DNA from 3 places in the Neobacillus sp. SAB-20_R2A genome. Region 1 is predicted to be linked to each of the others. Evidence: riboswitches for the same ligand, from Rfam matches in the RefSeq annotation. Region 1 holds a riboswitch; each other region holds the start of a gene.

Region 1 (8,104 bases):
TATTAAAGTGCACTCCCCTGCCCTAAAGGAAAATAATATTATCTATCGTGTCGGAAATTTGGCGACAAAAAGCAATAACACTACCGAGCTGGACCCTGGCAGCAGCAAGTCTGAGGAAGACCAGACATTAATTATGCTATTTGCGACATTGGCAATGGATGCCGTAAAAGCCGAATTCCCGCGCACGAAAAACATTATTGATGCCAATTACACATTAGGAACGGGCCTGCCGCTGCGTGAAGTAAAGGAAGGCAAGGATGCCGGCTATCGTTCGAAATTGCTTGGTAATGTCCATCAGGTTGAATTTCTTGTAACTCCAAAATACCAAGGCATTAAAGTTAATATTAGGTTCAATGAAGTAAAGGTTTATCCTGAAGGCTTTGCGGCCTATATCAACCTTGTCATGGATAATAATTTAAAAGTAATTAATAAGGACTTAATCGATAAACGCATTTTAATTCAAGACATCGGCGGCCTCTCCACGGACATCGCCGTCATTAAAAACCGCAATGTCGACGATGACAAGGCGCAAGGGTTTAATCTAGGGGTATCCGAATCGCTAGAAATGATTCGTGAAGAAATTCGCAAAAAACACGGTGTGGAGCTCGACAGCCGCCGCGATGTCGTAGAAATTATTACGAAGAAAAACGACCGCAATCACATTATGGTAAAAGGAAGCCGGACAAGTGTCCATGACATCACCGACCGCATCCTGCTAGACCTTGCGAAAAAGCAATACCGCTTGCTGCGTAATGTCTGGTCTAAGAACTCGCAGACGGAAATCTGCTACTTTGTCGGCGGCGGATCCATCATTTTAAAGGAATATTTAAAAGCGTTGAATAACGGTTTAGATGGTTTTAATATTGATTTCTTTGAGGACGAGAAGGAAAGCATTTGGATGATGTCGAATGCTTATTATAAGTTAATTACGGATTTTGTTCGTAAAACTGAGAGGCAAAAGGCTCCCCAAGATAAAGCACCAGTAAAAAGCTAATTTTAGGGTGATTCTATGAAAAAGGCATCCGAAAACGAAATCAAGAGGGGCCAGGCTTTATCTTTCCGCATCCCTTCTGATACTCCGGATCACATATTAAAACAGCTTCAAAAAATTAAGGAAACAGAACGCCGGAATTTTTCCAGCAAGATTGCTTCATTTGTTATGGAGGGTGTCAGCCAGTCCTTTTCCCGGGAAAAGGAAACGGTAACCATCCCCCTCCCCAAGGGGCTAACGAAAGCACAGCGTGATTGGCTGAAGCACGAGCATTCCGAAGCACTGCTGGGAAGCATTCTTTATCAGTTGATTTCCGACCCAGTAAGGTCGACCGCACTGCTGGCCTCGTTGAACAGCAAGGCTGTAGATATTGATGAGGCGTTGTACCTGCAGGAGACTACGGCCTTCCCTGCCCCAGAGACACATTCTTTTTCGGAGAGCCCTTTTGAAGAAGAAATAGCTGCAGGAATCGACTTGGTTGATGATGATTTGGACGAGTTTGCTTTCGAGACCATCTACCAGGCCATGTCCCCTACTGAGGATGAAGCCGACGAGAAGGACCTTGATGCCGATGACCTGCTGGGCGGGTTTTTGGCGAGTATGAATAAATAAGGATTAAGATGAGGCACCTTGGTGATGAGGTGCCTTTTGCTATGGTTTAGTATCCAATATTACCGGTATTTTATAATTTTAATAGGGTTATAGCTTAAAAGAATAGAAATTAAGTAGATTAGGAGGGATGAAGATTCATATGAAGGTGTGTATACAGGTAATTATGGGGATTATTATTGGCTGGCTCCTGTTCTATGTCATGGGGCTTGAACAGGAGGAATTGTTTAAGTTCGTGTATCAATACATAAATTCGACGGTGTTTTACTTTAGTGTTGTGGTGGGAGTGCTTGTTATTTGCTTTACTGTTCTTCGTAAATTTAAGGTTTTTGGGGTTGCTGTTGCGGTTACGATGGTGGGGGTGTTTATGGTGGTTTATGTAGCGCTGAATACAGGAAGTATTGGGTTTTAGGCATATAAAGGGGTGAAGAAACCACCCCATTTGAATCTAATGGAACAATTTTGAAAAAATGCCTTTTAGCGAATTCCCTTTTTTAAAATAAATATCTTCTCGCACCTTTTCGTTGATAGCCTGCCAAAGCATGATTTCTACGTCCGAGAGCTGCTTGGATTCCTCCTCTTTTAGGAAAGCGGCAAAATAGTCTAACGGCACTCCGTAAAATCTTGAAATATCCGCCATGATCTCAAACGAAACAGACTTACGATCCCCTTTTTCAAGCATGCTTAAATATTGAAGGGTGATCCCGGTCCCCTTTGCAACTTCTTCGAGTCGTAAATTTCTTTCTAATCTTAATCTTCTTAACTCCTGCCCCAATGGAGTGGCCATAGTATACCTCCTTCCCCTACTCAATTTCCGAGCTGTATTTAATCGTTATGATATAGTACCAGCTAACTGCAGCTTCAAATAATGTGATAATAAGTTCTTCTGATTTTCTTGGAATTTTAAAATATCTTTGTATTTGATAGTGAAGCAGCTCGTGAAAAATAGTTTGTAATTGCTCAGGGTAATCCATTTTGTCGTCAATGATAATCATTGTTTTCTCAGGATAATAAACACCTTTTATATCTTTCAAATCCATAAAAACAATAGGGATTTTATATTTTCTTGCTATCTTCTTCGTTAATAAATTGATCTGGGATTGATTAATCGACATAAACTGCTTATGGAGGTATCCAATAATAGTATAGTAGGTAAGAAATAGAATAAGAACTAGATTAACTTCAAGCCGATTGAAGAAAGATAGTATAGGAAATATAACCGCCACTTCAAACATCATTGGCCCAAATCGATCCAAAAATAGCTTACTGGATACTACTCCAGTTTCAAGATAAACATAGACATATTTCAGAACGATGCTTAGAGTCAACATAAGCAGCATAGTAAGATACCTAGCTAAATAAGACTTGTCACTATATTCATTATATATCTCGTTGCAGATAATGATAATAATAATATACATGGAGAGCAAGGATATCCTAGCATGGATGCTACCTTTTTTTAGAATAAAACTGGCAACTAAACAATCAACAAGCAGATAAATGAAACCGTAAACAATGGAGAAACGATCAAATATTAGTAAAGATAATATTACATGAAAAAAGGAATAGCCAAAACCGGAAAAAACCTTCAAATTAATTTGGTCAAACAGGACCATAATGCAAAGAAAGAAAACAATATTCCATTCCAGCTCTTCGGGGAAAACAATAAATAAATCTGTCAAAGCTATAGAAGGAATAAGGAAAAACAAATAGATATGCTGCCGCCTGAAATGATTCATGACGATTCTCCTGTTAATCAGTACTTTTATACCATTTTTAATTATGTTACTTGAGAAAATTTACAATTTAAATAATTATTTTTCTACAAAAAATTAAAATTTTGACGGATTTTGTCTTTCGAAAGTTATTTAATTCCACTATTGTTTAATATATTCTTAATATAGAACTTTGTAAGATTCTAACTTTATTTTCCTCCTATTTTTTAAACGCACTAACAAAGGTTAGTGCTCTTTTTTTATGAATGGGAATGAAATTTGCAAAACTAACATGAATTATGTCGGAGGAAAAAACCACCATTAAACTATAGTTTAATCTATAATGAATTCATAGAAACGATATTTTTATATTAAAGTGGCCACGCAATATTACAAAATGTCGTGAATTTAAGGATGTAATGATAGTTTTTAAACCGAATTTACATCCTTAACTCGGGGAAGCTTTGAAGTATAGCCTTAAATTGGACACTTGGGCTATATGGAGCTAGTAGTGTAACCGGCCCTCTTAGGTTTTAAAAATTATTTTTCTAAGAGGAGAGAGGACTATGAAGAAGATTTTATCAGGGGTAGCAGCAGGAGCTTTAGCTCTAGGAATTATGGCAAGTTCAGCTTTTGCGGCAGTAACCATCGACCCGTCAACAGGAAAAGGGTTTGTGGGTAAAGGTGATGTCCAAACTGCGCTAGGGTACAATAATGCTAAAATGCAGGCTGAAGCTAATAATCTTGTTTTCACGTATAAATCAGAAGAAACTTATGCAATTACGGTCACATGGGATACTGGTGAGGGTACAAGAGGAGAGGAAACTCATTACGTAGCACATGAAAGGACCTCTTCTGTTGATAGCAACGTTTCATATGATCCAAGAAAAGCAAACCAATATACTGGTTTTAATCTGATAGGATATGAAGGCATTTTAACGGAGGTTGGTAACATTCCTGCGGTTGGAGAAGAGTTCCCAGGAAATTCAGGGCATACTGTAACTGCTGTTGAGTTAGTTTCATCTACCGGCGGTTTATATGTGAATGGGGTTGCACTTCAGTAATACGTTGATTATGTTTGCCGATTTCGTAAGCTCAAGAAGGTGCTCTTAAGGGGGACCTTCTTTTTTGGATTTATTGTGAATTCTACAATTGTTTAATAATTCCCTAAAGTTTTGTTGAAATTTGCCGAAAATTAGTTGGAACATGTCGAAGGGAAAAAATACCTATAAACTATAGTTTAAATTATAATATTTTCATAGATATATAGTTCTATAAACAGAACACACCCTATGAAGTTGATATCGATTTGGGGAGTAATGGGAAGAGGGTGAGCTATGAAATTATCATTTCAGGCAATTCTTTTATTTTTTGGGAAGCGATGATATATAACCGGCAATCTGGACACTTAGGTTATATGGAGTTAGTAGTGTAACCGGCCCTCTTAGGTAGTTTGAAAAATGGATCTAGGAGGTAAATTATGAAGAAAAAAGTTTTACGAAAATACATTAATATAATGTTGATAGTTATATTAATGGGATCATTAAGTTCACCTGGGTTTGTACATGCCGATCCCGGAAATGGGAATCCTGGTAATTGTGATAACACACCAAGTAACCCTAACTGCGCTAAAGTAGATAAGACAGCCCCTTCATCACCTACGATTAACTTAAGCCCTAATATAACAGATTGGACCAATCAAAATGTTACTTTTACACTTACTCCTGGAAAAGATAATCAGGGTGGAAGTGGAGTTGTTAAAACTGAATATAAAATTGGGGATAATGGAGTCTGGCAACTGTATTCCGGACAGACTGTCATAGTTCCTGGTGAGGGTGAAATAACAATTATTGCTACATCGACAGATAATTCAGGTAATACAAGTGTTGAAGCAACGGCTGTTGTAAAATTAGATAAAACGGCTCCTTCAAGCCCAATTTTAACAGCTTCACCAAATGATTGGACAAACCAAGATAAAGTTACAGTTACTCTTTCATCAGGAACTGATAGTCTAAGTGGTGTTTTCAAAAACCAATATAAAATAGGTAATGGAACATGGACCGATTACTTGAATAGCCCAGTTGAAATTACCTCAGAAGGTATAACAACCATTTATGGACGAACCATTGACATAGCAGGGAATATTAGTAATCAAGGTCAAACAGAGGTGAAAATTGATAGATCTGGTCCAACACTGCCTACAATTATTCCAAGTGCCTCTAGTTGGACAAACCAAGATGTCACTTTTACCATAACTTCAGGTGCCGACAGTGGCAGTGGAGTTCAAAAGACACAATATAAAATTGGGACGGATAATGAAAATTGGATTGATTATTCAAATGATGCACTGGTAAAAGTAACGAATGAAGGGGAAACAAGGGTCTATGCCAGAACCTTGGATAATGTAAATAACCCGAGTACAGTTGCCGAGGCAACTATTAAAATTGATAGGACAGGTTCGACTAGTCCATCCATAATATTAACACCATCAACATGGACGAATGGTACAGTAACCTTTTCAGTTCAAAATGGTGAAAAAATCAGCGGTAGTCCAGTTGTAAAAAGCCAATATAAAATAAATGATGGTGATTGGCAAGATTACGAGGTACCAAGTGTAATTGATACAGAGGGACTCACAAAAATAACTGCACGGACAATTGATGAGGCAGGAAACTACAGTCATGAAACAAATGAATATGCAAAAATTGATACACATGCACCAACATCTCCAGAAATTATTCCTAGCACGACTGATTGGACTAATCAAAATGTAACTTTCACACTTACCCCTGGGGTTGATGAAGTCAATGGAAGTGGTGTTAGGGAGACTCAATATAAAATTGGTGAAAATGGTACTTATATTAAATATGAAGGTAAAGTAACCATTGAGTCAGAAGGACAGACTGTTATATTTGCTAGAACGGTTGATGATGCAGGGAACACTAGTGAATCTGTAAGTGTAACTGTAAAATTTGATAAGACTGCTCCAAGCGAGCCAGGTATATCTTCTAACCATCCTGATTGGACAAAGGAAAATGTAATTGTAACCCTTACCGATGGTCTGGATGAACAGAATGGCAGTGGTTATAAAAAGACACAATATAAAATTGATGATGGAGATTGGCAAGATTATACGTCACCTATTGATTTTGATCAAGCAGGTGAGTATAAAGTTTATGCTCGTTCAGTTGATATTGCTGGGAACAAAACAGTAACAACTCCAATCGATGTAAAAATAGACAGAACAGGCCCAACACAACCAACAGTTAATGCAAATACAGAATGGACTAACGGGGATTCGGTAACAGTTACTATTGATGAAGGAACTGACTCGGATAGTGGCGTTGAGAAAACAGAATACAGTTTTGGCAATTCTGATGAATGGGTTGTCTATAATTCACCATTCCAAGTAACTACTGAAGGAATCACAACGATTCATGCACGCTCAATTGACTATGTGGGTAATACAGGGGAGGAAAGAGAAATTCAAGTAAGAATTGATCGTACAGCACCTGATGAACCAACAATTCATTTAAGCAGAACAGATTGGACGAACCAAGCAGTTACCTTTACTATTGAGAATATTAATGATGATCGCAGCGGTGTTTCCAAAGTAATGTACAAAATTGGTGATGATGGTGAATGGTTAGATTACACTCCTGGTGATATAATTACCGTTGAAAAGGAAGGTATTACCCCAATTTACGTTAAGGTAGTTGATAATGCAGGGAATATAAATGACGAAGCTACCGAAGATGTTAAATACGATATAACACCACCGACTAAACCTACGTTTGATGTGAGTCCTGTTGATGTCGAATGGGCGAAAGAGGATGTTACTGTGACTATTAATGAGGGTGAAGAACTGACTAATGTGAATGAAGATATAAGTGGCGTCAATCAAACTGAGTACAGACTTGAGGAGTCTAATGAATGGATTAAATATATTGATCCTATTCAAATTTCTAGGAACGGAACAACCACAATATATTCACGCACTATAGACATTGCAGGAAATGTAAGTGAAACTAATCAAGTTACTGTAAAAATCGATAAGGAAAGCCCATCCGAACCTAAAATAACTTTAAGTAAAGAAGGTTGGACAAACCAAGATGTGACCATTTCAATTGAAGAAGGTCGAGACCAAGAAGGTTTAAGTGGGGTTGCAAAAACAGAATATAAAGTTGGCGACGGTCAATGGGAACCTTACAATGAACCATTTACAATCAGTGAGCAAGGAAGCAAAACAATTCTTGCTAGAACAATAGACAATGCCGGTAATGTTAGTGATAACGAAGCGGCCACAGTTAATATTGATAAGACAGGACCACAAATAACTGTGAGTGGAAACCAAGAAATCTATCAGGTTGACCAATTAATTCAAATCAAGTGTCTGTCTAACGATACTGAGTCTGGACTAGCCTCTCCTTGCCAAGACTACTCAGCTAATGCTTATGAGTTGGGACTGGGTGACAAAAAGGTTACATTTACTGCAACCGATAACGCTGGAAATCCAAACAGTGTTGATGTGACCTTTAAAGTTGTAGTGACCTATAGTAGTTTAGAAAAATTAACTACCCTATTAATTACTAATCAGGACATTGCCCATTCATTAATAGTGAAATTAGAGGCAGCTCAGGAATCACTTAAGCGAGGAAACATTAAAACTGCAAATAACCAAAAGAATGCTTACAAAAATGAAGTTCTAGCACAACGTGGGAAGACATTAACAGCGGATCAAGCTACAACATTACTAAAATTATTAGAAGAATTATAAGAATAGGATTTA
Region 2 (8,104 bases), 400 kb from region 1:
CGATGAAACCCGGGATGTCTTTTCGAATCAGGACAGGTTCCTTATGGATTTTTTTGAAAAAACTCATGACTTCATCACAGACTTGATTCGAAGTCTCGTCCCCGCGGATGATTTCCACTAACGGAATAATCGCCGCCGGCATGAAAAAATGCGTGCCAATAAAGCGTTCGCGGTGCTTTAGCTGTTCGCTGATTTGGTTAATGGATAACCCCGAAGTGTTTGTTGCAAAAATTGTCGCCGGGCCGCAAATTTCTTCCAGCGTTTGAAAGAGTGTTTGCTTTAATTCTAAGATTTCCGGTATCGCTTCAATCACCATCCAGGAGTTTTGCGCATCTTGAAGGCTGTCTGAAAGTGAGATCCGGTCAAGTGCGTCATTCACTTCTTGTTCAGAGATAAACTCATATTCTCTTAGAATCTCATACTGGTCCCTAATTCTATCCACGGCTTCGTTCAGAATCCCTTGATTCTGTTCTACCATGTGAACGTTTACATGATTTTGCGCAAGTAATTGAGCAATCCCTCTACCCATCGTTCCCGCACCAACAATCGTAATTTTTCTATCTTCCATATGAGCGTGGTCCCTCCTTAATTTGAAAATAAAAAAACCCAGCCCCATAAAAAATAAGAACAAACCCATCCTTATCTTTCAATGGAAAGCTAGGTATCCTAAATTACATGAAACGGGTAATTTCACCATTAAGAAACTGCTTCTCATTCACTATTAAAACTGTTTATATTATTATGATATTTCGAAATTTAGTTTTCGTCAAGTGATGCATAGGGACGGTTCTCGTGCATCAAAATGGGGCTAACTGAAGCAAGGGGAGACATGGGGAAGGTTCTTCTGTTACCAAAAAGTTTTTCATAGAGAAATAAATGAGGCAGGAGAACCGTCCCCATGCCTCAACCGTGAAACCTCGCGCTATATATGTTATATTTCCTTGTATTAAGAAATTTTAGTATTGGGGTTGACTACTTTGATTGAGTACACTGAGCTGCATCATGTAAGTTTGAATGTTACAGATTTAAGCAGGGCTAAGAAATTTTATAGTGAGATACTATGTCTAAAAGAACTTACCCGACCTGCTTTTGATTTTGAAGGAGCTTGGTACGGTATAGGGAATCAACAGCTGCACTTAATCGTGCTTCCCCACTCGCAAACCCTTCGGCAAGACAAAAGCTTAAGCAGCAGGGAAGGACACTTTGCCCTTCGAGTCAAAAACTATGCAGAAACTTTGGCTTGGCTGAAAAAGAATGGAGTAAACGTCCTAGAAAAGCCAAACAGTGTCAGCGGCTTTGCCCAAATCTTCTGCGCCGACCCGGATGGAAATCTCATAGAATTAAACGTCGATCAATCGGAGTTGTGATGCACGGGTGAGGCACGGGGACGGTTCTCGTGCATCAAAATGGGCTGGGCGGAGGAAAGAAAAATGAGGCAGGAGAACCGTCCCCATGCCTCATGCTCTAAATATCAGATTAGGCGATACCCCTAAAATTCTTGCAGCCTGGCGTTGGGATACACCTTTGATTGTTTTTACTTTTTGAAAGACTTCCTTTCTTTGCGCCTTTGGCAATACCTTTACGCGAGTGATATCCCCAGGGCCAAGCAGTTTCTTAATGACGACCCTTGCCTCTTCGTCAGGCAGCCTTCTTCTTTTTTCTTCCAAGCATTCATCGTTGTTAATTTTTTCGTTATATTCTTTGAATTTTTCCATCGCAAAGGTTTGATCAGGGGAAATTTTTTCGAAAATAAAATTTGCATCAAGCAGCTTTCTACCATCACGGTGTTCACTATAATACTCACGGCAACTGCTCCATCTCCATTCATTTGGACTGTCTGCGATTCCAGCCTTAACGGGATTTTGATGAATGTACCTAGTAACTGTTAGTAAATACCTATTATCTTCTACATTTTCACTTCTGAATCGCCCCTGGAACAAATGCCCTGTCGTGTCGTACTTCCAGTTATAATACGAGGCATAGCTGACACCAATCCGCTTCATCGTATTGGAAATGGTTTCAATACCTTCCCGGATAAGGAGATGGACATGATTGCCCATCAAACACCAGGCATATATCTCCAAGTCCGATTCCACTTTATACTTTACTAAAATATCAAGAAACCTATTACAATCGTCATCATCATGGAAAATCTCCTGCCGATTCGCTCCTCTCCACATAATATGGTAAACACCGCTCATACTCTTCAACCTTGCACTTCGGGGCATCACAATCACCTAACCTTGAATTTAAATGGGGAAACAAGGTGAAGCACGGGGACGGTTCTTATGTCTCAAAAAATGTACAAAGGCCGTATTAAATAAAAAGTTTTGTAGACCAAATAGTTATTATTAAGGGAATAGTCATATAGAAGTAGTGTAAAAGTGGATTAATTAAGAAGCGCGAGAACCGTCCCTAGGTTCTGCCTGGTTCCTGGGGTTTATCTGAGGTTACAGCTCTATCATATAATATTTTAAATTGCTTTTCATCTTTTTACCATTTAGGGGGTGCAAAAAATTAGAGGCATGAGAACCGTCCCCATGCATCAGTGGCGAATCAAAAAATGATGCATGAGAACCGTCCCCATGCATCATTCTTTTTACTGACCTTCTGTTTTCTTTGAGTTTTCCTGGGCCTTTTTGGCTTGTTCGGCCTGCTTCTGTGCTTTTTCGCGTTGTTGTTCCAGAGCCTTTTGGGCTTGTTCTTTCGCTTGTTCTGCCTGCTTTGCGGCCTCTTCACGTTTTTGCTCTGCTAGTTTTGCCGCATCAGCACGTTTTTGTTCCTCTATTTTAACTGCCGCCTCACGCTGGCTTTCTGCCAGTTTTTGCGCTTCTGCTTTAGCTTGATTTACAGTGGTCTGTGCAACTGCCTTAACTTTCTCAAGAGGCTTTTGCTCAGTTTCCTCGGCAGCCTCATTCGTGGCTTTTTCAACATCTGCCGTATTTGCGGTATCTTCCGTAGACTCCATATTTACTTCTTCAGGTTGTTCATTGGTGGTTTCATCTTCCACTTCGCCCGCGGCTTGGTCGTCCCCAGTGTTTTCCTGCTTAAGCTCCAACTCCGCTAACTTCTTGTTGATTTTCTTTTCAATCTTTTCTTGGACTTTGCTGACATTCTTGGCTAACGCCTCTTTTGCACGAGGATTGTCCACTTTTTCCAAAGCGGTCTGCAACGCTAACAGGTTAGCAGCAAACTTAGCCTCAATCGCTGCCCGGACTGGGTCAACAGGTGCTGCCGTTTCGTCGCCTTCAACAGTTGTACCATCATCGTTAGTCGCTGGTTCATCTTCAGACGTCCCAGGCTGAGAATCCTCAACCGCCTCACCTTGCTGATATTTGGCCAAAGCCAATTCCTGTTGTTCCAGCGCTTGTTGAAGCGTTTCATTGGCTAATTCCTCTTCGCCAGAAGCAAGCAACGCCTCTGCCTCTTTAATGCGTTCCTCCGCGAAAGATGCCAGCAACTCGGACTCTTTTACTTCATCAAAGGTTAACGCTAATTGAACATTCTCCATTAATTTTTTTACAAAGTAGAAAAAATCTCCAGGTAGTAAAGATGGTTCTTCACCTGATACTTCTGTCGTACCCTCTGTTTGCGTAGCATCGGTTGTTGTTTCAGTAGTATCTGCTGCAGCCCCCGCATCCACGGTAGTTGTTGGTTCGGAAGCCTCCGAAGATGTTGCCTCTGCATCGGTTGATTCAAATTCAGTAGTTGTATCAACTGTTTGTCCTTCCTGAACCGTCTGATCCTGTTGAACAGTGTCTTCTGTTGGTGTAGCAGTCGTCACGGGTTCCTCCGCGAACGCCGAGCCTGCTCCACCAGAAAACACAAATCCCGCAGCTACGACACTTGTCGCAAGAACATTGCGAACCTTTTTGAACGACTGATTACTTTTTTGCATAAAAAAATTCCTCCTAAACTAGTTTTTGTTTAAAGGAAGAATCTCGAAATAAACTCTATTAAACTAGAGCCTTTTCGCGATTCTTCATTTGGCAACCCAGCCGCCATAGCGATATATGCCTTAGGCCTGTGACTTTGCGTCTCTACCTTTCGATAGATTTGCCTTTTACAAATGAAGAACGACACCCAAAAGACTCCCGTCCATCATTTTCTACTTAAATATATAACAAACAACAAAAAATGAGTAGATGGTCCCGTTAAAATGATGCAGAGGGACGGTTCTTATGCATCAAAATAGTTGTCAAACCCTTAAATAACAAAACTATGCTCCAAAAAATGATGCACGAGAACCGTCCCCATGCATCACTCAATCAACAGAGCCCATTGTTTGGAATACTTCGTTTGTTTGTGGGGTGACGTAGAGGGTTCGGCTTGGGAAGGCTATTTCTACTGCCTCTTCCTCTAGTATTGCCATGATTTCTAGATTGATTTCGTGTTTGATTTTTACGTGTTCTGCCCAAACGGTCGAGTTTGTGAAAAAGTAAATCAAAACATCGAGACTGCTCTCATTATAGTGGTCGAACGCGACCATAATGGTATCCGGGTGGATTTCTTCATGAGTCCTTAGCAATTGTTCAATCCGCCTTACTACTCGTTCCAATTCTTCCTTCGTGGTTTTATAGTTAAGTCCTAAGTGAAAATCGATCTTTCTTTTTCCCATACGGCTCCAGTTCGTAATCGCTTCGTTCGCGAGTGTCGCATTTGGAACCGTCACTAGAGCTTGGCTAAAGGTTCGAACCTTCGTGCTTCTAAAATTGATATCTTCGACGATTCCCTCAACGCTCGGCGTCTTGATCCAATCTCCAATCGAAAAAGGTTTTTCCGTGACAATCACGACCCCGCCAATGAGATTCCCAACAGCTTCCTTTGCCGCTAAAGCAAAGGCAAGTCCCCCTAAGCCAAGGCCGGCAACCAATCCATTGACATCATAATTAAATTCCTGCCCGATAATACTGATACTAATGGCGATAATAATGACGCGAATGGTCCTCGAAATAAACGGAAGAAGAATCAAATCAATCTTATTGTTCATTTTTTCATTAACACTGATCAATATTCCTGTGCTAGGAGAGGACAAATTAAACAATCCCCATGTAATTAAAACAATGATCATCGAACGCAAAAATTTGATAAACAACGCATTTTGCTGCTCCATAAAAGGGAAATAATCCATCGCCAGGTACAAACCTACAATAATAAACGCCCACCCTAAAGGACGCTCAAAACTCAAACAAATCTGTGTTAAAAATTCAGTCGGTGTTTTGCGGGCCAATTTTACAATCAACTGAAACACATATTTGGTAAACAGGTTTCTAAAAAGAATAAATACAGCCAAAATTCCAATCGAAATTCCTAAATTTTTTAACATGTCATAGTCTATGTCCGCCGTTGAAAAAGCCAATACCAAAGAATCCAAAGACATTTCAAAAATACCTTCCCTCTACTCCAAGACTTTATAACATCATTAAACCATTACAACGAAATATAATAACTTTTTAAAAAAAATAATGGAATACATCAATAGTCTCAGATTGAAGCACGGGGACGGTTCTCTTGCCTCACAATTGCCTGTACTGAGTCAGCTTTGAGGCAGAGGGACGGTTCTTATGTTTCAAAAAATGGTGTACTAGAAGTCAAAAGTCAATCCGATTATTACCAATAGTTAAGTTAGGGGAAATGGCGGGCAACAACTGAAATGAGGCACGAGAACCGTCCCTACGTATAATGACGCGGAGTACGATAGTACATGGTCTGGTTAAAGGCTGGATAGATTGAGTTAAAGTGTATAAAGATGTTTGCATCGAGCAGTTCGGGATACTGACGGAAAAGACATTGGTCGCCATAGATGATAGCAGATAGGGCAAGGTTCAATTCACGCTGGAAGATCAGGAATCGCCGCTGTGCCGTTTGTTCATCAAATTCCCCTCCACTCACATACACATTTCCGCTTAAAATAGGCGCCCCCTTCTTTGTTGTCATCCATTCTGCCATTACTTCATCACGCTTGGAAACGTTAATACCTGTTAAATCATAATGATAGCCAATGCTCAAAAACAAGTCACCTGTCGTATCGGAATGTGTCAAAGTGTATTTTCGGCCATAAACCTGCAACGATGGTGAGGAAGGCAAGCAGTTAACATGCAGCTTAGAAGGATTGAAATCAGGATTCATAAACATACTCCCTATAAAAGATTTAACCCTTTATAGAATATTTCGAAAAAATGAAGACTGTGAACCATTCTGGCGGTACTTTTGTTTAGAGTAACTGGCGATGATGCATGAGAACCGTCCCCATGCATCAAAAGACCTGTTTTTGGCCGATTTACAATATTCTCAAATTCTATTAATAGCGGCTCAATATTTCTCCTGTATTTTTAGATATGAAATACATATTCTTACAGGAGTTGATGGAAGAATGAGAAAGAGTTTAGTAGCAGGATTGGCTTGTTTGTCTTTGGCGGTAACGGCCGCCGCCCCTTATGCCGCATTGGCCAAGCCGATTGAAATTTCTCCGACTGAAAATGGACAATCGACTTTGCGCCCGCTTACCTCTGATGTGGCGGTGATTGCCCACCGCGGTGCCTCCGCTTATGGCCCGGAACATACTCTTGCAGCCTACAAGCAGGCGATGACGCTGAAGGCAGATTATGTAGAATTTGATTTGCAAATGACCAAGGATGGTCAGCTGATCGCGATGCATGATGAAACACTGGCGAGGACAACGAATGCCAAGGAGCTTTATCCGGACCGGGCACCATGGCGGGTAAAGGATTTTACCCTCGATGAAATCAAGCGTTTGGATGCAGGTTCCTGGTTTAACAAAGCTTACCCGGACAAGGCGAAACAAGCGTACATCGGACAGCAGGTACCAACCCTTGAGGAAGCCATCGAGTTTGTCAAACAGCACGGAAACGGCAAAGTCGGCCTCTATATGGAAACAAAAGCACCGAACGTTTACCCTGGAATGGAAGAGAAAGTCATTGATATTTTGAAAAAAACAAATGTCCTTGACAGCGAAATGCTTTTTCTAGAGTCGTTCAGCGAGGACTCACTGCGTAAGTTAAAAACACTTGCCCCTGATGTCAAGCTGATCCAGCTTTATACTGGAGCCATGCTGGCAGGTAAGGATGTCCATCAGGAAATGAAGCGAATCTCTGAATACGCTGCAGGGGTCGGCCCAAGTAAGGAGCTGGTTGTTCCGAAGCTGATGGAGGCTGCCCACCAGAACCAGCTTCTCATCCACCCGTGGACCGTAAATGCTCAGGACGATATGGTTTCATTGCTTTCCCTGGGTGTGGACGGTGCGTTTACCAACAATACGGACCTGCTTGTCGATTTAGTTGAAAAACCGTTTATTTCACATGGAGTGGCGAGCGGGGATGTAACCGATTCGTCTGCGATTCTATGGGCACGCACTAACGCGGCAACAAATGTTCAATTTGAAATTTCCACGGACAGCACTTTTAAGAAAGATACAATTGTTAAAACTAGCCCCGCTGATGTGGCGCATGATTTTACAGTGAATGTAAAAATTGACGGGTTGAAGCCAGATACAACCTATTATTACCGTGCCCATGCGGTATCCAGCAAATATAACGTGAACGGTTCCTTCAAAACCGCACCGGAAGAAAACAGCTTAAAACCGTTAACCATGGTTTGGGGCGGGGATACCGGCGGCCAGGGAGAGATCCCGCCATTTAAATCGTACAAATCGATGGCAGCTTTAAATCCAGACTTCTTCCTGTTCAGCGGGGACACCATTTATGCTGATAATGCAACACCGGCCGTTCCGAATCCTCCGTCTGAAACCGTACAGGATTTCTGGGCGAAGTATAAGGAGAACCGGACCGATGCCGGGCTGCGCAGCCTTTTGCAAAAAACAGGAACCTTTGCCATTTGGGATGACCACGAGGTAATCAATGATTTTTCCGGACCGTCCCAGCCGCTGACTCCTACCGGATTGCAGGCATTCAAGGACTACTGGCCGATTTCAGGTGAACGCAGTGAGGCAGACAAGCTTTATCACAAATATTCTTGGGGCAACACGATGGATATGGTCATCCTTAATAACCGGGGATACCGCTCACCGAACACCGAGGCCGATGGAGCGGATAAAACCATGCTTGGCGATGAGCAGGTACAATGG
Region 3 (8,104 bases), 2.8 Mb from region 1:
CATCCTTATTGGCTGCTTTTGCAAATCGGCCACCGTGACGATCCTGGTAACTTTGTTCTTTTCAAGGATAAAGGTGAATTCTCTCTCCTGAAAAATATCCAGCAAATCAATCAAAGAAGTGGAATCTGAGATAAGGTTATCGGCATGAAAATCCTCAACAAACTCACTTATTTTTCCTTCTTTTTTTATATCTTCTCTTTTTACGTATCCAATAAGTTTTCCGCCCTGTTTAACCCCATAAATATCAAAATCGCAATCAAACATTTCCTTTTTAACAGCGACTGCATCATCATCCGCCTCACATGTCTTGATCTCTTCTGAAAGCAATTCCACAGTCAGATTATTTTCATAGATATCTCTTAATTTCCGATAACCTTTTAGGGCATTGGATTTCAACCATGACTCCCCCTTCCTTATAAATGAAGCTTTTATTCTGGACGGTCTTTCAGGCTGTTGTACTTTACAATCGGTCCGAGGTGACTGAACTGCCCGGCTGCCTGCTCCATTAGCAGCTCTGCCTCTCCGTATGTCCCGGCAGGAAGAATGTCCAACTGACGATACCCCATATTACCATAGCAATAGACGAGCAGAAAATCATTCGTTTTCCAAACTTCAAAGCGATACATAAACCAGTGGTTAGGCACAGCCAAATACTGTCCAGATTGAAATGTTTTCACTCCTAGTCGGTGGAAGGCAAACTCTGCATTCACCGTGGTATAGGATTGGCCAGCCTCTAATATGAGCGGCTGATTTTTCGAATATAGGTGTTCCATCCCTTCCAAAGTGGAAAGTCCTGTTTCTTTTTTTGTCGCTACGATGACAGGAGATTGCTTTTTTGTTCTAAATTCATAATAGTCGATGATCTCACTGTCACTCCATTGTACATGGAGATTGGCTTCTTTTAGCAAATTGGCCCACTTCCCGACATCTGCCGGGCTTTCCAATCGCTCACAAGAGAGATAGGTTCCGTTCGGGGTTAAAAAGAAGTCAACGATTTGCAAATACCAGCTGTCACCAAACGTTGGTTTTTCCTTCAGGTGGTCAGGGAGCGACCAATAGTTTTGAATGAAAATGGGCCCCATAATCTCATGAAAGCTGCGTACCGAAATAATCATATCAAAAGAATGCTTAGAAAAATGGTCGAGGAGCTCCATAAAGCCGATTTGATAAAAACTCACGTTTGAGAGCCCTAGTTGTTTGGCCAACTGCCGGGCACACTGGATTCCGTTTTCCGACTGGTCGACTCCGACGATTTCCGTATCAGGAAAAAGCTGTGCATACCAGCATGCCGACAATCCATTATCACACCCGATTTCCAAAATTCTCTTTGGCTTTAATTCCTTTTGCTGGCTTACCCAGGTGAGCAATGATTTGTGAAAGGACATCGTCCACGATTCTGCCCCTAAACTAAATGGCAGGGTTTGATTCTTCACATCATATATGTTCCCTTTTCTTTTGCGGGAAATAAGCGGTTCCAGTTCCTCTGCCAAGACGGAATCTATAGCAGTGACGTGCTTCCAAAAAGCGAGCTTGCTTTTGCATTCTTTGATTCCGAGTGAATTAAAATAGTCGCCAATATTGGGTTTCTTTTGTTTCGTCTCAATTGACATACAATAATCTCCAGTTTATCTAAATTATTACTTAATATTAAGACCAGGTTATAAATGTTTAGTTTTATGATAATCGGTTTTTACGATTTTTTCAAAAGATTTATTAATTCGGTTAAGACATTTCCCACTTCTGGAAACGAAAAACATTATCATTTGCCATTATTTCTGTTATAATTTTGTATGCTTTTTAACTGAGGTTTCATTACAGGAGGATCTCCTATGAATCAATTGTTACAATTAAACACGATATTTATTAGTATAATAATAGAAGCAATTCCTTTTATTGTGATCGGCGCGTTTGTTGCGGCACTGATCGAAGTGTTTGTTTCGGAAAATATGATTGTCCGCATCATGCCGAAAAATAAGATTCTTTCGGTGATAACTGCTAGTTTCGTAGGCGCAATATTTCCAGGCTGTGAATGCGGGATTGTTCCCATTACGAAAAGATTAGTTGAAAAAGGTGTGGCCCTTCCGGCCGCGATTTCGTTTATGCTCACCGGACCGATTATCAATCCGATTGTTCTTTTTTCAACGTATATCGCCTTTGGTAATAGCTGGACGATGGTTTGGTATCGTGCCGGGTTTGCCATCGTGGTTTCGATTTTAGTTGGGATTGTTCTTTCTTTCGTGGTTAAGACAAACCAGTTAAGGCTGAATGCGGATGAACATGTTCATGTCCATGACCATTCGAAACAAAATACGAAGCAAAAATTGGTCAGCGTGATCACTCATACCATCGATGAATTTTTCCACGTCGGGAAGTACTTGGTGATGGGTTCGTTAATCGCTTCAGCGATGCAAACATTTATTCCGACTTCTACGTTAGCGGCACTTGGTCATTCCAAAGTAGCGGGTGTTCTTGTCATGATGGCGCTGGCGTTCATTTTATCAATTTGTTCTGAAGCGGATGCGTTTGTTGCTTCGTCTTTCAGAAACACATTTTCACAAAGTTCAATTGTGACATTCTTGGTGTTTGGTGCGATGGTTGACATCAAGAACCTGCTGATGATGTTCGGGACGTTTAAGCCAAAATTCGTCATCCTGCTTGTTTCGTTAATTTCAGCATTCGTATTTATCGGTTCACTACTACTCTAAAGGAGGGAAGAAAATGTTTCGCGTCGTGATTTTATTATTGTTTACCAACTTGTTTTTCTATTTGCATTTATCAGGAAACATTTCGAAGTATATTAATATGAAGTATTCCTTTCTTTCCTACAGTATGATTTATGCCCTATTCTTCCTAACTATTGTAGAAGGAATCAGATGGTACCTTAAAGAGAAAAAATCAGAGATAGAATTGGAATGTCATGAATGCCATCACGATCATTCACATGACCATAAAAAGCCTTCTTTTGGAAAAAAGCTAAAAAGAACGGTTTCGTATACGATGATTGTCCTTCCAGCTTTGACAGGTGTGTTTTTGCCGGTAGCGACCCTAGATTCACAATTAGTTAATGCCAAAGGATTTAGTTTTCCTACGTTAGAGGACGGGGCCGACCGTTATGGCATGCATCAAATATTAAATCCCGACATGAGTAAATTTATGGGCCAGGATGCATTTACGGATTTAGTCAAAAAGGAATTCAAATCGTATAAAGGAAATGACCATATTACCTTAACAGATGAGGACTATTTAAAAGGTCTGGAAGTCATCTACAACTTTTCCGGGGAATTTGTTGGGAAAACCATGACGATGAAGGGTTTTTCATATAACGGTCCGGGATTAAACGGTAACCAAATCTTTTTATTCCGATTTGGGATTATTCACTGTATTGCCGACTCTGGTGTGTTCGGAATGATGATTCAATTCCCTGAAAATGTCCACATCCCAAATGATCAGTGGTACGAAGTAACGGGAACGATGGACACGATGTATTATCAACCTTTTAAAATGAAAATCCCTATTTTAAAAGTGACGGATTATAAAATCATCGAGCAGCCGAAAGATGCTTATGTTTATCGGAATAGTTTTTAAAATAAAAAAGAAAGCTCCAAGCACTTTAAAAAGTCCTTGGAGCTTTCTTTTTCGAGTGGCTTCTGTGCTCTAGTCAGAAAAGACGGAGTGGAAAAACGCCTTTCTTCTATCGTAGCGTTCTAAGGCAACCAAAAATAACCTTCTTTTCAACAATTCATTTTCTAACAATTTATAATTTTTGTCGGCCATTTTTAGTAAAGCGGTAATGTACCCCTCTATAATATTTTCATCACTAAGTTCCACCACATCCATTTCAAGTTCGTTGTCATAAGCAAGTGTAGTCACATGAAATCCCCCTAAAATATCTACTATTTTAGGCAGCTCAGCCATCCTAGTTTCATCGAACCCTTAGACCTGTAGCTTTGCGTCCCAATCTTTCGAGTGGTTTGCCTTTATCTAAATAAACTAATTATTTATATTATATTACAATTTTTTCAAATATTACATAACAAAATTATTTCTGGTAAAAATGAACCAGACGATGCATAGGGACGGTTCTTATGCCTCATTTTTGCTAGAAATTGAGGTGCGAGAACCGTCCCTATGCTTCATATTAAAATTAGCTTTTGATCACTTTTTCTTTTTGCTTTCATCTATCGGTGCAGGCGCAGTACTTTGGTCATTGGCAGTCAAATCGATGCCATAATCTTTAGCAAACACCATATGAGTTTCCACTAGCACATCCTTCGTGTTTTCATCTAAATTGAAAACTCTGGCACCGCGCAATCTATTTCGGTCAGCCCCCGTTAGTCCGTATGCGCCAAAACCTGTGCTGCCAGAATAGCCAAGCAAGATTCCATAATAATTACCCATATATGTATTGACATGGTCGTGTCCACAGAAGACCCCTTTGACATCCCCTCTTTCCAGCATGGCCGAAAACATTCCGCTGTTGATTGGACCCGGGCATTCCTCTTCATTTCTTTCGCCCACAATATTGTGTTTAATCAAGGCCTTTGCGTGATGAGCATCCGTTCTTCCGTCAACACTTCCAAACCACATAAATCTGTGCTCCCAAAGCGGTATATGAATAAATACTAGCGATGGAACTTTATGCCCCCATTGCTGTTCCAGTTTTTTTGACGTCTCATAATACCAGCTGACTTGGTTCATACGGAGCCAATCCCATGTCGGGTATCCTTGAAAATCTTGACCCGCAATTGTATCAGGAGCATATCTTCCACTGTCAAGCAGCCAGAGGTTGAACGCCGCATCCGTCCCTTTTGAATTTTTGATAAGAAGATTCATGTTTCCAGTACCTGTAATGTCTTTTACCCCAGGTGTGTTCATATTGTATCGGTAAGACATATAAATACCCAGCATGTCCTCCTCATTTAGACCGCTTTTTGGGGTGGAATCCTCATCATGGTTTCCGTATGTAATGGCCCACTTAATCCCTCTTTGCTCCATCGGCTTCGCCACATTGTTGATGGCTTGTTTCATTTCGATAGGTGTGTCACAGCCCCCAGTGATGTTGTCTCCGTTAAGGACTACAAAATCTGGTTTCTCTGTATCAAGAACTTTTTCCATCAGCTGTATGGTACGGCGGTCAATATTTTCATCATCCTGTGTATCATTAAACTGAACAATCTTGAATTTGCCGTCTGGATTAAATTGAAGCTTCATATCATCATTTAATTCGGCATAGGCTGTCCCAGTAAACAAATCTTTTGGAAGGCCGGCTGCTCCGAGTGTTAAAGCAAGTGTACCTATTCCCCCGATTTTGATAAATTTCCTTCTGTCCATCTCTTTTTGTGAATCCAGATTACTCATAACAAAACCTCCTCTAGTTTTTTAAGTTCACAGTTTAAAAAATATATCTATTACTAACATAGCAAGGAGATTTTAATTCTCTGTATAGGTTATGTAAATTGTTGATTATAAATTGGTAAAGAATTCTAGACAAAGATAATTCACCTAATGATTATGAAAAAATCCATTAAAAAGAATTGTAAAAATCACACCAAAATTCAGGTGCTAATAGAAAAACAGAGTAGCCACTGATAGGACCACCCTGTTTTCATTTGATTATTTTAAGGTCAATTTTAGAATGGTTTAATTAAATACATGCTCTTCCAGTTTTGATTTAGCCTCCTAAAAAATCTGCAATATATCTATCTAGTTTTTATAGCATTAAATGCATCCTTCAAGGCATTGGCCGCCTGGTTGATGGCGTTATGTGCTTCCGTCAGCACCCCTGGCATCCAGAAGAAACCGTGAATCATTCCGTCATAGCGTGTCGATTCCACCGGTACGCCTGCTGCTTTCAGCCGTTCCGCATAGGCTTCCCCTTCATCTCGCAACGGATCAAAGCCTGCCGTAATCACCAGCGCTGGCGGAAGTCCGCTTAAATCCTCTGCCAATAATGGCGAAGCATACGGATTTTGGCCATCCTCTTCATTACGTAGATAATGATTCCAGAACCAGACCATTGTATTTTTTGTTAAAAAGTAACCCTCTGCATTATCACGATAAGAGTCCGTGTCATAAGCGTGATTGGTAACTGGATAAATGAGCATTTGATAGGCAAATGAAGGGCCTTCCTGTTCACGAGCCATCAAGGCCACAACCGCAGCAAGGTTTCCGCCCGCACTGTCACCGCCTACGGCAATTCGCTCGGCGTCTACTTGAATGGATGCAGCATTTTCCGCCACCCATTTAGCAGCAGCATACGAATCCTCAGCGGCAGTTGGGAATTTGTGTTCCGGCGCCAAGCGGTAATCGACGGATACGACAACACATCCAGCTCTGTTTGCTAACATCCGGCAAGGCACGTCAACAGTATCCAGGTTGCCGATAACCCAGCCCCCGCCATGGTAGTAAACCAATGCAGGGAATGGCCCTTCACCCGCCGGCGTGTAAATGCGGACAGGGATTTCCCCTCCCTGTACCGGAATGGTCCTGTTTTCTACTTTGGCTACCTCTTCAGGCGCGCCCGCTAATAGACTAAAATCACCCATCCTGGCTAGTTCAGGGGTAAGCTGCTCCATAGGCGGGGCACCTGCGGACTCTAATTGTTTTAAAATAAACCATGCTTGAGGATCAATGTTTGACACGAAAAATCCCTCCTTCACTTTGCTATCATCCGTGCTATTATCTGCTAGCACAGTGGTAAACCCTTCATAGCCTCTTGCTGCAACATCATCACATATTAATCGATACAGCCCGACTCCTCCGGCAAAGGCAAGGAATCCGCGCGGCTTACCGTCAATATTCGCACCCATGTACCAGGAATCTGTTTTAGTTAGCAGAGACATGTCGGCAATAGCGCGGCATTGATGGCTCCAAAATGCTTCCGCCTCTTCAGTGGCCTCAAATGCTTCCAAATGATGCTCACGAAGATAATCAATGCAATCGGCAACCCAATCCACATGTTGCTCAATCGAAACCATCATGTTGCTTAGTACGGATGGGCTTTGCGGACCGGTCAGCATAAACATGTTCGGGAAGCCGGAAGTGGCTAGTCCAAGATAGGTCTTTAACTCGGCGCCGTCTGCCCACTTATCCTTGAGCGAGACACCGTTTTTTCCACGAATATCAATTTTAAATAAAGGTCCTGTCATGGCATCAAAACCAGTCGCAAACACAAGGACATCTAATTCATACTCGTTGTCTGTCGTTTTGATTCCATCAGGTGTAATTTCCATAATTGGCGCTGCCTTAATATCGACAAGTGAGACATTTTCTCGGTTGTAGGTTTCAAAATAGTTGGTATCTATGATAGGTCGTTTAGTAGCGTAGTAGTAGGTCGGCATTAACTTTTGTGCTACTTCGGGGTCATGAACAATTTGCTTAATCTTGGAGCGGATAAAGGATGCGGCGGTGTCATTCGACTCTGGGAGTATGGCTATATCATTGTAATTGTATGTAAGTGTAAATAGGCCGCCCTCCTGCCAGGCTTTTTCATATAATCGTTCCCGTTCTTCAGGGCTATCTTCGAGAGCAGACCGCATCCGAGGTCCATATGGTACACCGTGCTGCGAGTATCGCATTTGCTGTTTAGTCTCATCATAATTTTCCCAAGTCTTGCGGATTTCTTCTGCCTCAAGTGGATGATTTTGCGCTGGACAGCTATACTGCGGTGTCCGTTGAAAAACAGTTAAGTGGCCTGCTTCTTTAGCGATAGCAGGGATTGCTTGAATGCCACTTGAACCAGTTCCAATCACCCCGACACGCTTACCGCTAAAGTCCACCTTTTTGTGCGGCCATCTTCCCGTGTGGTACATCTCGCCTTTGAAGCTGTCCAAGCCTTTAATTTTCGGGATGTTAGAAGAAGAAAGACAGCCTAATGCGGTGATAAAGTATTCAGCTGCGACTAAAGTGCCATCATCCATGCGGATCTCCCAGTTTCGGGTTTGTTCATTGTAGCGGGCGGCTGTAATCCTTGTGTTGAACTGAATGTCGCGCCTTAGGTCCAGTTTATCTGCCACAAAATTTATGTAGCTTAAGATTTCCGGCTGCTCGGCATATCTGGCTGACCACGTCCACTCGTCCAAAATCTCTTTTGAAAAAGTATAAT

Evidence for each region. Region 1 has a riboswitch for cyclic di-GMP ahead of V5M37_RS28490 (OmpL47-type beta-barrel domain-containing protein). Riboswitches for the same ligand answer to the same signal wherever they lie in the genome.
Region 2: linked by a shared signal. The riboswitch ahead of V5M37_RS26705 (DUF5667 domain-containing protein) and the one ahead of V5M37_RS28490 (OmpL47-type beta-barrel domain-containing protein) in region 1 are both predicted to bind cyclic di-GMP.
Region 3: linked by a shared signal. The riboswitch ahead of V5M37_RS15030 (hypothetical protein) and the one ahead of V5M37_RS28490 (OmpL47-type beta-barrel domain-containing protein) in region 1 are both predicted to bind cyclic di-GMP.

Annotation. Positions count from the first base shown of each region.
Region 1 is NZ_CP145895.1:5,838,248-5,846,351, reverse strand. Features, by position in the region: gene V5M37_RS28520 (ParM/StbA family protein) at 1-994, shown strand, start outside; gene V5M37_RS28515 (hypothetical protein) at 1,010-1,603, shown strand; gene V5M37_RS28510 (hypothetical protein) at 1,743-2,012, shown strand; gene V5M37_RS28505 (helix-turn-helix domain-containing protein) at 2,049-2,387, opposite strand; gene V5M37_RS28500 (hypothetical protein) at 2,404-3,339, opposite strand; cyclic di-GMP riboswitch class II at 3,764-3,845, shown strand; gene V5M37_RS28495 (hypothetical protein) at 3,882-4,379, shown strand; cyclic di-GMP riboswitch class II at 4,681-4,765, shown strand; gene V5M37_RS28490 (OmpL47-type beta-barrel domain-containing protein) at 4,796-8,092, shown strand.
Region 2 is NZ_CP145895.1:5,438,844-5,446,947, forward strand. Features, by position in the region: gene V5M37_RS26690 (3-hydroxyacyl-CoA dehydrogenase NAD-binding domain-containing protein) at 1-568, opposite strand, end outside; gene V5M37_RS26695 (VOC family protein) at 978-1,367, shown strand; gene V5M37_RS26700 (transposase) at 1,458-2,201, opposite strand; gene V5M37_RS26705 (DUF5667 domain-containing protein) at 2,600-3,898, opposite strand; cyclic di-GMP riboswitch class I at 3,986-4,071, opposite strand; gene V5M37_RS26710 (mechanosensitive ion channel family protein) at 4,265-5,380, opposite strand; gene V5M37_RS26715 (staygreen family protein) at 5,674-6,129, opposite strand; gene V5M37_RS26720 (glycerophosphodiester phosphodiesterase family protein) at 6,374-8,104, shown strand, end outside.
Region 3 is NZ_CP145895.1:3,080,514-3,088,617, forward strand. Features, by position in the region: gene V5M37_RS15010 (hypothetical protein) at 1-396, opposite strand, end outside; gene V5M37_RS15015 (methyltransferase domain-containing protein) at 429-1,610, opposite strand; gene V5M37_RS15020 (permease) at 1,812-2,705, shown strand; gene V5M37_RS15025 (TIGR03943 family putative permease subunit) at 2,719-3,585, shown strand; gene V5M37_RS15030 (hypothetical protein) at 3,655-3,870, opposite strand; cyclic di-GMP riboswitch class I at 3,899-3,986, opposite strand; gene V5M37_RS15035 (metallophosphoesterase family protein) at 4,156-5,358, opposite strand; gene V5M37_RS15040 (alpha/beta hydrolase) at 5,700-6,575, opposite strand; partial or broken gene V5M37_RS15045 (flavin-containing monooxygenase) at 7,644-8,104, opposite strand, start outside.